2 regions of the Marinomonas phycocola genome follow, and region 2 is predicted to be linked to the other one. Evidence: riboswitches for the same ligand, from Rfam matches in the RefSeq annotation. Region 2 holds a riboswitch; the other holds the start of a gene.
The links. Region 2 has a riboswitch for thiamine pyrophosphate ahead of thiC (phosphomethylpyrimidine synthase ThiC). Riboswitches for the same ligand answer to the same signal wherever they lie in the genome.

Region 1: another riboswitch for thiamine pyrophosphate. It lies ahead of thiB (thiamine ABC transporter substrate binding subunit); the one in region 2 lies ahead of thiC (phosphomethylpyrimidine synthase ThiC).

The regions. Positions count from the first base shown of each region.
Region 1 covers NZ_JBLIXL010000003.1:164,241-169,306, reverse strand. Annotated here, with positions in the region: gene ACMUMJ_RS03765 (DMT family transporter) at 1-587, opposite strand, end outside; gene ACMUMJ_RS03760 (thiamine ABC transporter ATP-binding protein) at 608-1,315, opposite strand; gene thiP (thiamine/thiamine pyrophosphate ABC transporter permease) at 1,302-2,888, opposite strand; gene thiB (thiamine ABC transporter substrate binding subunit) at 2,915-3,928, opposite strand; TPP riboswitch at 3,976-4,100, opposite strand; gene ACMUMJ_RS03745 (3-deoxy-D-manno-octulosonic acid transferase) at 4,210-5,066, opposite strand, start outside.
Region 2 covers NZ_JBLIXL010000001.1:211,018-216,083, forward strand. Annotated here, with positions in the region: gene ACMUMJ_RS01025 (ester cyclase) at 1-564, shown strand, start outside; partial or broken gene ACMUMJ_RS01030 (histidine kinase) at 791-1,105, shown strand; gene ACMUMJ_RS01040 (DUF1289 domain-containing protein) at 1,333-1,530, shown strand; gene ACMUMJ_RS01045 (hypothetical protein) at 1,665-1,805, shown strand; TPP riboswitch at 1,905-2,007, shown strand; gene thiC (phosphomethylpyrimidine synthase ThiC) at 2,176-4,206, shown strand; gene thiE (thiamine phosphate synthase) at 4,206-5,066, shown strand, end outside.

The sequences.
Region 1 (5,066 bases), on a different contig from region 2:
AAAAGGGCAACAATAGAAGAAAGAAAAGCGGATACGGCAAAGTAAATAGTCATTGTTTCTTCACTTCTTACTTCTTTCGAAAGCATGCGAGTTGTAACCATTGAAAACGCCAATCCAACAGCAGATGTTAAGCCAATCAAATGCCAAAAATTAACATGTGTTGGCGTCGGTTGAATAATAAATATCACTCCCACAAAACCAACGATAAGAGGAAGCCATCGCCTAACAGGAATACGAGTTCGGTGCATAATTAATACGACAAAAGGAACACATAGAGGTGCACATGATCGTAACAAAGAAGCCTCAACCAAAGGAATGTGATTCAAAGCATAATAATAAAAAATAAAACCTGTAAAGCCGCCCATACTGCGAAGAAAATGCACCTTCCAAACAAAAGCAGGATGCATTTTCCAGTGGCCTCTTTGTTGAGGTAAAAGCAATAACAGGCAAAGTATACTTTGCCAGAATACCAAGGTAATAACAGCGATTTCTTGCTGAACCACTTTTACCGCCAATGCAGCAATTGACATAATAAAGGCGTAAGCAATGGTGGCATAAATCCCCTTACTTAAGAGGCTTGGTGACATACTAGACGCCATATTTTCTCTTACTCATTTCTCAATTTATCTTTACCTAAATAACGTGACAGGGCTGAATTTGTTCCATATCCATCTAACAAAGACACATCTCCATGCTCAAACACTTCACCAGATTGGATTAAAATGATATTGCCTCCAGCCAATTTTGCCTCATGAGGATGATGAGAAATAAGCAATGTTGTTAACCCTAAATCACGAGTTAAATCCACCACCAGCAATAACATCTCTTCTCGCAGACTAGGGTCCAAAGCACTAAAAGGTTCATCCAATAAAAGAATCGGTCTTTTTCTTACCAATGCCCGAGCCAGAGCAACTCGTTGAGCCTGCCCACCCGAGAGCATATCTGGAAACTTATGCATTTGCTCTTTCAATTGGGTTTTATCCAAAGACCACTCAACGGCTTCGCTTTCAGGTTCCGTTAACTTCCCGCTTGGGCGTAAACCAATTGCAATATTTTGCCAAACCGTTAACTGTGGAAACAAGTTATCACTTTGAAATAACGTTGTAATCGGTCTTTCATAAGGTGGCAGCCCTTGCAAATCATCATTACCAAACGTTAATCTTCCATTTCCTTCTATAAATCCACCTATGAGTTGCAGTAAAGTACTCTTACCTTCCCCACTGCCGCCAAGAAGAGTCGTCAAACCTTTACCAATCACCACTTGGTAATGAGCGCTAAATGAAGCCCAAGAATAGGTTAAATCAATGTTTAACACGCTTAACGCCTCCAATAATACGAGTAGAGAACATAAATAACACAACACAAAGTACAACCAATACAACAGCAACACTCGAACCTTGCTCTAACCGATAAGATCCAATTAATTGAAATAGATATAATGGTAGAGACAGCAACCCAGATGAACCAAATAAGGCAATCACCCCCATATCACCTAAACACAATAAAAGTGCGTACCCAAAAGCCTGAGCAACACTTCCTCGAACAATCGGCCATTCCAATAAAAATCGAGCTTTCCCCCATATGCCTAAACTTGCATATAATAAACGATAACGCTTCTCTTGTTGATAAAATACCGGCATCAATGCCCTCAAAACAAAAGGCAGTGCTGTCATTCCATTCACCCAAACAACAATCCAATACCCTTGATCAAACCCCAAACCAATCTGACGGAAAACAAGAAACAACCCTGTCGCAATGACTAAACCGGGTATCATCAAAATACTGTTCCCTAAAGACTCAACCAGTTTAGCAAGCCATTCCAATCGCGGCTGACAATGCCCATAACGAGCAACAAAAACAAAGCCAAGCCCTAAAACCACACTTAATATCGCTGCTGGTATCGCAATCTTTAAAGACACTCCTACGGCTTGCCACATTTTTTCATCTTGTAATGTTTGCCAGAATACAGGCGAAAAAATAGGTTCTAAGATAGCAATAAACGGAGGCAGGATCAGCAACAGAGCAAATACAATTGCACTAATATCAAAAAACTTATTCCAAGCACTGTCTTTTAAAACATATCCTTTCAGAGTTAGCACACTGTTATCTTGCTTCAAAGGTAAGGAAAAACGATAAATTAACATGGCCACACAGCTGCATATTAACACTTGCAATAGGGACAACACACTGGCTTTAGACACATCAAAATCAAAACGAAGCGCCTGATAAATAGCCACTTCTAATGTACTGGATTTAGGGCCACCACCAAGGCTTAGCACAACGGCAAAACTGGAGAAACACAACATAAATATCAGTACAAAAGCCCCCGGCAACGCTTTTCTTATATAATGCCATTCAATTATTTTAAATGCTTGCCAACGAGAAAATCCCAACTGAAGGGCAAGTCGCCATTGTGCTTGAGGAATCAGACCATGAGCTTGCACCAATAGGCGCACTGCCAAAGGCAAGTTAAAAAAGAGGTGAGCTAATAATATCCCCAAAAGCCCATATAAAGGCAGCTCGATCCCTGTCCATGCAGTTATCCACCCACTTCGTCCGTAGACAACAACAATGCCAAGAATAGCAACGATACTGGGCACAACCATAGAAACAGCAAACAATTGGAACAACGCATTACGTCCGAAAAATTGTCGGTGCATCAAAGCCGAAGCGATGGGGACGGCAAGCCCAATACTCAAAACACTGCTCAATAGAGCCTGCCAAAGAGAAAAGCGAACGACACGCCATAAATAGGCACTGGATAAGTAAGACATCCATCTATCCGCTTCTCCATAAAATAAAAGAGCCGCCAAACTGGCAGCTCCTATCAGAGTAAACACAAGAATAAGAAAGAAGGCAGGCAATAAACGCCATTGAACGAATGACATCGAAAACGCACCTATTCTTGTTTTCACTATCTTGTTGTTGCTTCTAACCACTCATCTACCCAAGCACTGCGATTACTTGACACATCTTCTGCGGAAAGGGTAAGTACTTTTGTCGGTTGCTGCAATAAGGAAAATGCTTCAGGTAAGGCGGTTTCTGTTTTAACAACAGGGAACATCCAATTACCAGTCGCAACATGAGATTGGAAACCATCTTCTAAAATAAACGACATAAATTGGCTGGCTAATTCCGGATTAGGCGCATTGTTTAATTGCGCAGCGACCTCCACTTGAGGATAAAAACCTTCTGATGCAGGTGCTGCTTGATATTTATTAACGCCTTCAGCAACCATGTGGTATGCAGGGGACGTTGTATAACTTAACACTACGTCAGATTCGCCTTTCAAAAATAAACTGTAACCGTCATACCAGCCTTTCGTAACAGTAACAGTATGAGAACTCAGTTTTTCCCACGCTTCATCGGCTTTATCGCCATAGACAGATTTCATCCATAATAACAACCCTAACCCCGGCGTGCTTGTTCGAGGATCTTGATAGATAACCCTTAAATCTTGGTTCTCTACAATGTCTTTCAATGACGTCGGTACGGTTGTTAATTTCTCAGTATCGTAAATAAACGCAAAGTAACCTTGATCAAATGGCACAAAATAGTCGTTATCCCATCCATTCGGCACAGTTACTTTTTCGGTATTGACTGAGTGAATGGCTAGCAATCCTGTTTTTTCAGCCGCCGACATTAGATTCACATCCAACCCCAGCAAAACATCCGCTTTTGAAGATGCGCCTTCAAGTTGAATACGAGATAAAATACCAACGGAAGAATCTAGACCAACGTAATTTAGTTCACAACCACACACTTTTTCAAAGTCTTCTTTTATTTTTGGACCAGGACCCCAATCAGAAGAAAATGAATCATAGGTGTATACAGTCAACGTATTGCTGTTATCTGCAATTACAGTTGTTGCCAATAAGCTTGTAGCAAGAACGGTTGCCGGGAAAAAACAAAGAGATGTAAAACGCATTAAGTCGCTCCAATAAAAAATTAACGAGCGGCGTGGTGTGAGGCTGCAAAAAAGCAAGATCTCAATCCCTACGCCAGCATAATCTGGATCAGGTTCAATGGGTTAGCAGGATAAGTTGTGACAACTTATTTATCGCTTCTCAGCCTTATACAAGGCACCCCATGAGATGTGTTCAAGCACGATTATAACGATAATCACAAAAATCGCTAGAAACTTATGATGAGAGGCGTATCAGTGAAGTAACAAGCGGATAGAGAATAAAGACAAAACTCAACGAACAATCAATTTAGCGCTTCACCTACACTATGCAAAACGCGCTCTACAGCACCTTGATTATTCTTAGCGTAGGACATGGATTTTTCTCCCATAAGAAAGCATAACGTTTCATTTTCAAACAGCTGTTTGGTCGACCTTTCAATATCGGCAACCGTTAAACACCGCCAAGCAGCATCGATTTTAATCAAATCTTGGGTAATTTCTTTAAAATTAAACGTATGTTCACCAACCAAAATAGGTTTGGCAAGCAAAGCGGGCTCAATTGGGTTATGGCCTCCTCGTTCAATCAAACTGCCGCCGACAAATACAACATCAGAGCATTGATAATAATAGAGAAGCTCTCCCATTGAGTCACCAATCACTACATCGTATTGAGACCAGTCTTCTATAGTCATTTCACTGCGTTTAGCAACACGATCAAAATGTGCTTTCGCTAATTCATAAACCAACTCAAATCGCTCTGGGTGACGAGGCACCAACAGCAGTAGAGCATTATTAAACATTTTTTGAATGGCTTTATGAGCCTCTAAAAGTAACGGCTCCTCTCCTTCATGAGTACTGGCTCCAATCCATATTGGTAAACACTTACCTATACGCTGCCTCCAATCACTTTCTAACACACTATCAGGGACAGTTAGATCAAATTTAATGTTTCCAGTGACGCAGACAGAATCAGCACCAAGCGTTCGAAAACGCCGAGCATCTGTTTCGTCGTGTGCGCAAAATTGCGTTGGTAGCTGCATGAGCTTTTTAGACAGACTAGGAAATTTGGTGTATTTACGTAAGGATCGCTCACTTAAACGGGCATTAATAATATGAACATCAATGCCTTTTTGCTGACAACGATTTAACAGGTTTGGCC
Region 2 (5,066 bases):
GGTCGTGAATGGCATGTTCCTGGGCCTGCAACACAAGATGGCATTATTGCTTCTGATGACAATTCGGAGCGCTCAGCGATAAGCTTGGATATCGTCGCTAATATGTGCGAGTCATTGGGGGAGTTTTCTGATGGGGGCGTTGATGCTATGAAACTAGATCAATATTGGCATCCAAATTGCAGTTGGTATGGACCATCAGGTATTGGTACTGCGAGAGGTATTAAAGGGTTTAGAAACTGGCATCAAATACCATTTTTAAACGCGTTGCCAAACCGTGTTGGAGATACTCAGAAAGGTTTTCTATTTGCTGATGGTGATTACGTGGGGTTCACTGCGTGGCCTGGCATGTCAATGACAATTAGTCATGGCGGGTGGTTAGGTATTGCTCCTTCGAATCAGGAAATTACTATGCGTAGTTTAGATTTTTGGCGTGTAGAAGGCCATTTAATTAGAGAAAACTGGGTCTTAATTGATTTGTTGGATGTTTATAATCAAATTGGTGTTGATGTACTTGGAAGGATGAAAGAGCTAAATAAGGCTCGTTTACTTCAATTTGAAAAATAGCCCACTTACAGCCTGTTTATTTAGACCGAATAAGAATACATGGGCTGTAACGCTGTTTTTGTTTGGTGAAGTACAGAAGTGAATACTGGAAGCACCGTTTTCAGAGGTGCTATTAAGAGTATTATTTAGTTTTTTCATTACTTATATTTTTTATATTACTCATAGACTTAATCGAAAAGATAAAGAGCTACAAGAGCAGGAGTTGAAAACATTACTGTAAGAAAAAATGGCAGAGTCTAGTTATAACGTTTTGCAATCTCAAATGGAGCCGCATTTTCTCTTTAATACATTGGAAAATATTCGTGTGTTAATTGATTTATAGCCTGATTCCTCAAAGAAAATGACGGATCTTTTGAGAGCATCCATAACCAAAGCTCAAACACAAATTATTTGTATTAAAAATGAATTAGAAACCGTAAAGGCTTACTTGGCGATTCAAAAAGTAAGAATGGGGGATCGATTAGAATACAATTTGATTATTGAAAGTGGGTTAGAAGAAGCTAAGTACCTAAGTACGCCCTTTTTACGATTCAACCCCTAGTTGAAAGTGGCATAATCGTATTTTGAAGAATACACCGCGCGGTGATCGTACAGGTGTCTAAAAATCAGTCAAGTTAGTAAAGATGAACAGGGGCGATATTCCTTGATACTTAAAGAATTGAATAGAACCCTTCCAGTTAGCCGAAATAATACCTATCTCTTTAAGCAAATGTAGTTAAAATACCGTAATTTTTTATACACGGTTACTCTTGTTTGAGGAATGTGAAAATGAAGTCACAAGATAAAGGTGTTGTTGTTTCTCCCTGCACCAATGTGTGTAGCTTAGATGATGACGATATTTGTATTGGTTGTTACCGAACGGGTGGGGAAATTACTAAATGGGGTCGGGCAAGCATTGCAGAACAAAAAGAAATATTAGAGAAAGTAAAAGAAAGAGAGAAAAACAGCCCTTTTTACAGTGAGTAATGAAGTCGTATTGTTTAATACGCTTCTTATTCTTATTATTACAGTCATCTCATCGACGTGGCCCTGCAGGTGGGCCAAAAATCATTAAAGCGATATTTTCGAATGGATCGGTCAATACGATCAGTGAGTAGGGTGTGAGCATTGGCAAAGAGAATTGCGTGGAAGAGGCGGGTTCGATCAGTTGGGGCTCTGAAGACGCGTTTACTAATATGAAAAATCGAGTAGAGGAACTGCTTAGTCAAGGGCGCAAAGTCCTAGCCGTCGATGAATTTTAATGTTGCCTGTAACATTAAAAATACGCCAAATGAATATGGCTCTCACATAACCAGACAAATTTTAAGGCTTTACAAGCGTATTATTACTGGGTATTGTGCAATTACTTGTCGGAGTGCCATTTGGCTGAGATCGCTTATAAGCGGGATCCGCAGAACCTGATCAGGGTTAAAAACCTGCGTAGGAAACAAGAAAATCGTAATCTTTTCTTTTCTGCATCGAATGTACTTCTACCGGGATTTTACGGTTGTATTTGGTGCTGTCGTATTAATCCCTGTAGAAAATTTTTGAAGCATAATTCCATTTTTGGAATGCCTTCAATGAGCCTCATTTTAGACAAGCAATTCTCATTTTACTTTTAGGGAACGGCTTATGTCATCGAATAATGAATCAGTAAACAACATTATAAAAAAACCAAATAAAGTCAGCCGAGAAGCATCTCGTCAAGCAGCTAAAGCCTTTATTGAATCGCTTCAAGCGACACCTTTTCCTTCTTCAGAACGCATCTATATTGAAGGTTCAGATCCCTCTATCCGTGTTCCTATGCGTCAAATTAATGTCTCTGATACTGCGATTGGTTCAGATCCAAACAATCTCACCTTTGAATCAAATGACCCCATTTATATTTACGATTGCTCCGGCGCGTATGCAGACCCTAAGGCAACGATCGATGTCCATAAAGGGTTACCAAGGTTAAGAGAAAGTTGGATTGATGCTCGTAAAGATACGGAACAATTAACACAATTATCGTCGAAGTTTTCTAATGAACGCTTAGAAAATGCGGCTTTGGATGAATTACGTTTTAAGAATTTACCAAAACCAGAGAAAGCAAAGCCAGGTAAAAACGTAACGCAGATGCATTACGCTCGACAAGGCATTATTACGCCTGAGATGGAATTCATAGCCATTCGTGAAAACCAAAATTTTGATGCAATTCAAGGCGAGCTCTTGCGTAGACAACATTCAGGGAAAAGCGTCGGAGCGAATATTCAGCAACACATTACACCAGAGTTTGTTCGTGATGAAGTGGCGAGAGGCCGTGCAATCATACCGAATAATATTAATCACCCTGAATCCGAGCCAATGATCATAGGGCGCAACTTCTTAGTTAAGGTGAATGCAAACATCGGTAATTCAGCCGTAACTTCATCGATTGAAGAAGAAGTTGAGAAACTGGTTTGGTCGACTCGTTGGGGTGCAGACACCGTGATGGATTTGTCCACGGGTAAAAACATTCATGAGACCCGAGAATGGATACTGAGAAACTCACCTGTACCAATCGGAACGGTTCCTATTTATCAAGCGTTGGAAAAAGTGAATGGCGTAGCTGAAGATTTAAATTGGGACGTATTTCGTGACACCTTACTTGAGCAAGCCGAGCAAGGAGTGGATTATTTTACTATCCATGCGGGAGTGTTATTGCGTTTTGTCCCCATGACAGCGAAGCGTTTGACTGGCATTGTGTCTCGCGGTGGTTCGATTATGGCGAAATGGTGCTTATCTCATCATGAAGAGAATTTCATTTACACGCGTTTTCGAGAAGTTTGTGAAATTTGTGCTCAATATGATGTGGCATTGTCTTTGGGTGATGGTTTGCGTCCCGGGTCTATTCTGGATGCGAACGACGAGGCTCAGATGTCAGAGTTAAGAACCTTGGGTGAATTAACCAAGGTGGCTTGGGAATACGATGTGCAGGTTATGATTGAAGGTCCAGGCCACGTACCGATGCAACTGATTGAAGAAAATATGGCGGAGCAGTTGAAGCACTGTCATGAAGCACCGTTTTATACATTAGGCCCGTTAACACAAGATATCGCCCCTGCGTATGATCACATCACATCAGGCATTGGTGCCGCACAAATTGGTTGGTATGGCTGTGCCATGTTGTGTTATGTCACACCAAAAGAGCATTTAGGCTTACCAAACAAAGAAGACGTTAAAGAAGGTTTAATTACCTACAAAATTGCGGCCCATGCTGCGGATTTGGCAAAAGGACATCCGGGCGCTCAAGTGCGTGATAATGCTTTGTCTAAAGCTCGTTTTGAGTTTCGTTGGGAAGATCAGTTTAACCTCTCTCTAGACCCAATCAGAGCAAGAGCCTATCACGACGAAACGATTCCTCAGGCGTCAGGAAAAGTGGCTCATTTTTGTTCTATGTGTGGACCAAAGTTCTGCTCGATGAAAATTACACAAGAAGTAAGGGACTATGCCAAAGGTCTTGATGACACAAAACTACAGCGTATTGACGCAACAGAGCTCACGGATTTAGATGCCCAATCAGGTATGCAAAAAATGTCTGAGCAATTTAAAGCACTAGGCAGCGATGTGTATTTAACAACGGATCGATTACAGGATGAGGTGTCACTCAATCAGGGTAAGCAGTTACAACGTGAGGAGGATTAATGTTCTCAACAAACTCATTAATGCCGATTGTTTTGTGTGTCGGGGGCTCTGACCCGAGTGCGCATGCTGGCTTACAAGCTGATATCCGTGTTGGGCAGGATTTAGGCGTGCATATTGTCACCGTTGTCACGTCGTTAACTGCTCAAAACTCACAAGGTGTCTCCCATGTATTTCCCATTGCAAAGCAGCAATTTGATGCGCAGTGGGAAAGCATTTTATCGGACATGCAGCCAAACATTATAAAAATTGGACTCTTGTCTAATTATGAATTAATGCTGGCGACGTCTTTTTGGTTAAAGAAAATAAAGATTGGCTACCCAGATTGTCAAATTGTGCTTGATCCTGTGGGCGTCTCTTCCACGGGGCAGAGCTTATTTTGTTCCTCTATTCATGATGAAGCTGAAGGGCATGATTCGTTTGAATCGTTAATGGCGCTTCTGACAATAGTGGATTGGATTACGCCAAATACCGATGAATTCGCGTTGATGGTGAACCTGAAGGAGGATCGACCGATAATTGATTCATCGATCACTAGCCGTTTATTTGAATGTTTTAATGCGTTTATGGTGCAGTCACCGAGCTTTAGAGAGAAAAAATGGTTGATTAAAGGTGGCCATGCTTGGGGAAAGTCGAATGCTTCTGAAGACTGTGTAGATTGGCTTTTTACCTCCAGTGTGAAGGTGGAGGGTTTGTCTTTCCCTATTGGTTTTTCATCGAAAAGGCAAACACAGAGTCACAGCCGTGGAACAGGATGCAGTTTTGCAACGGCATTAAGTGCTTTTTTGTCTTTAGGGTACGATACGCTAGACAGTATCACCTTAGCGAAAAGTTATATTAATCATGCTCTAGAAAAAAGCTAT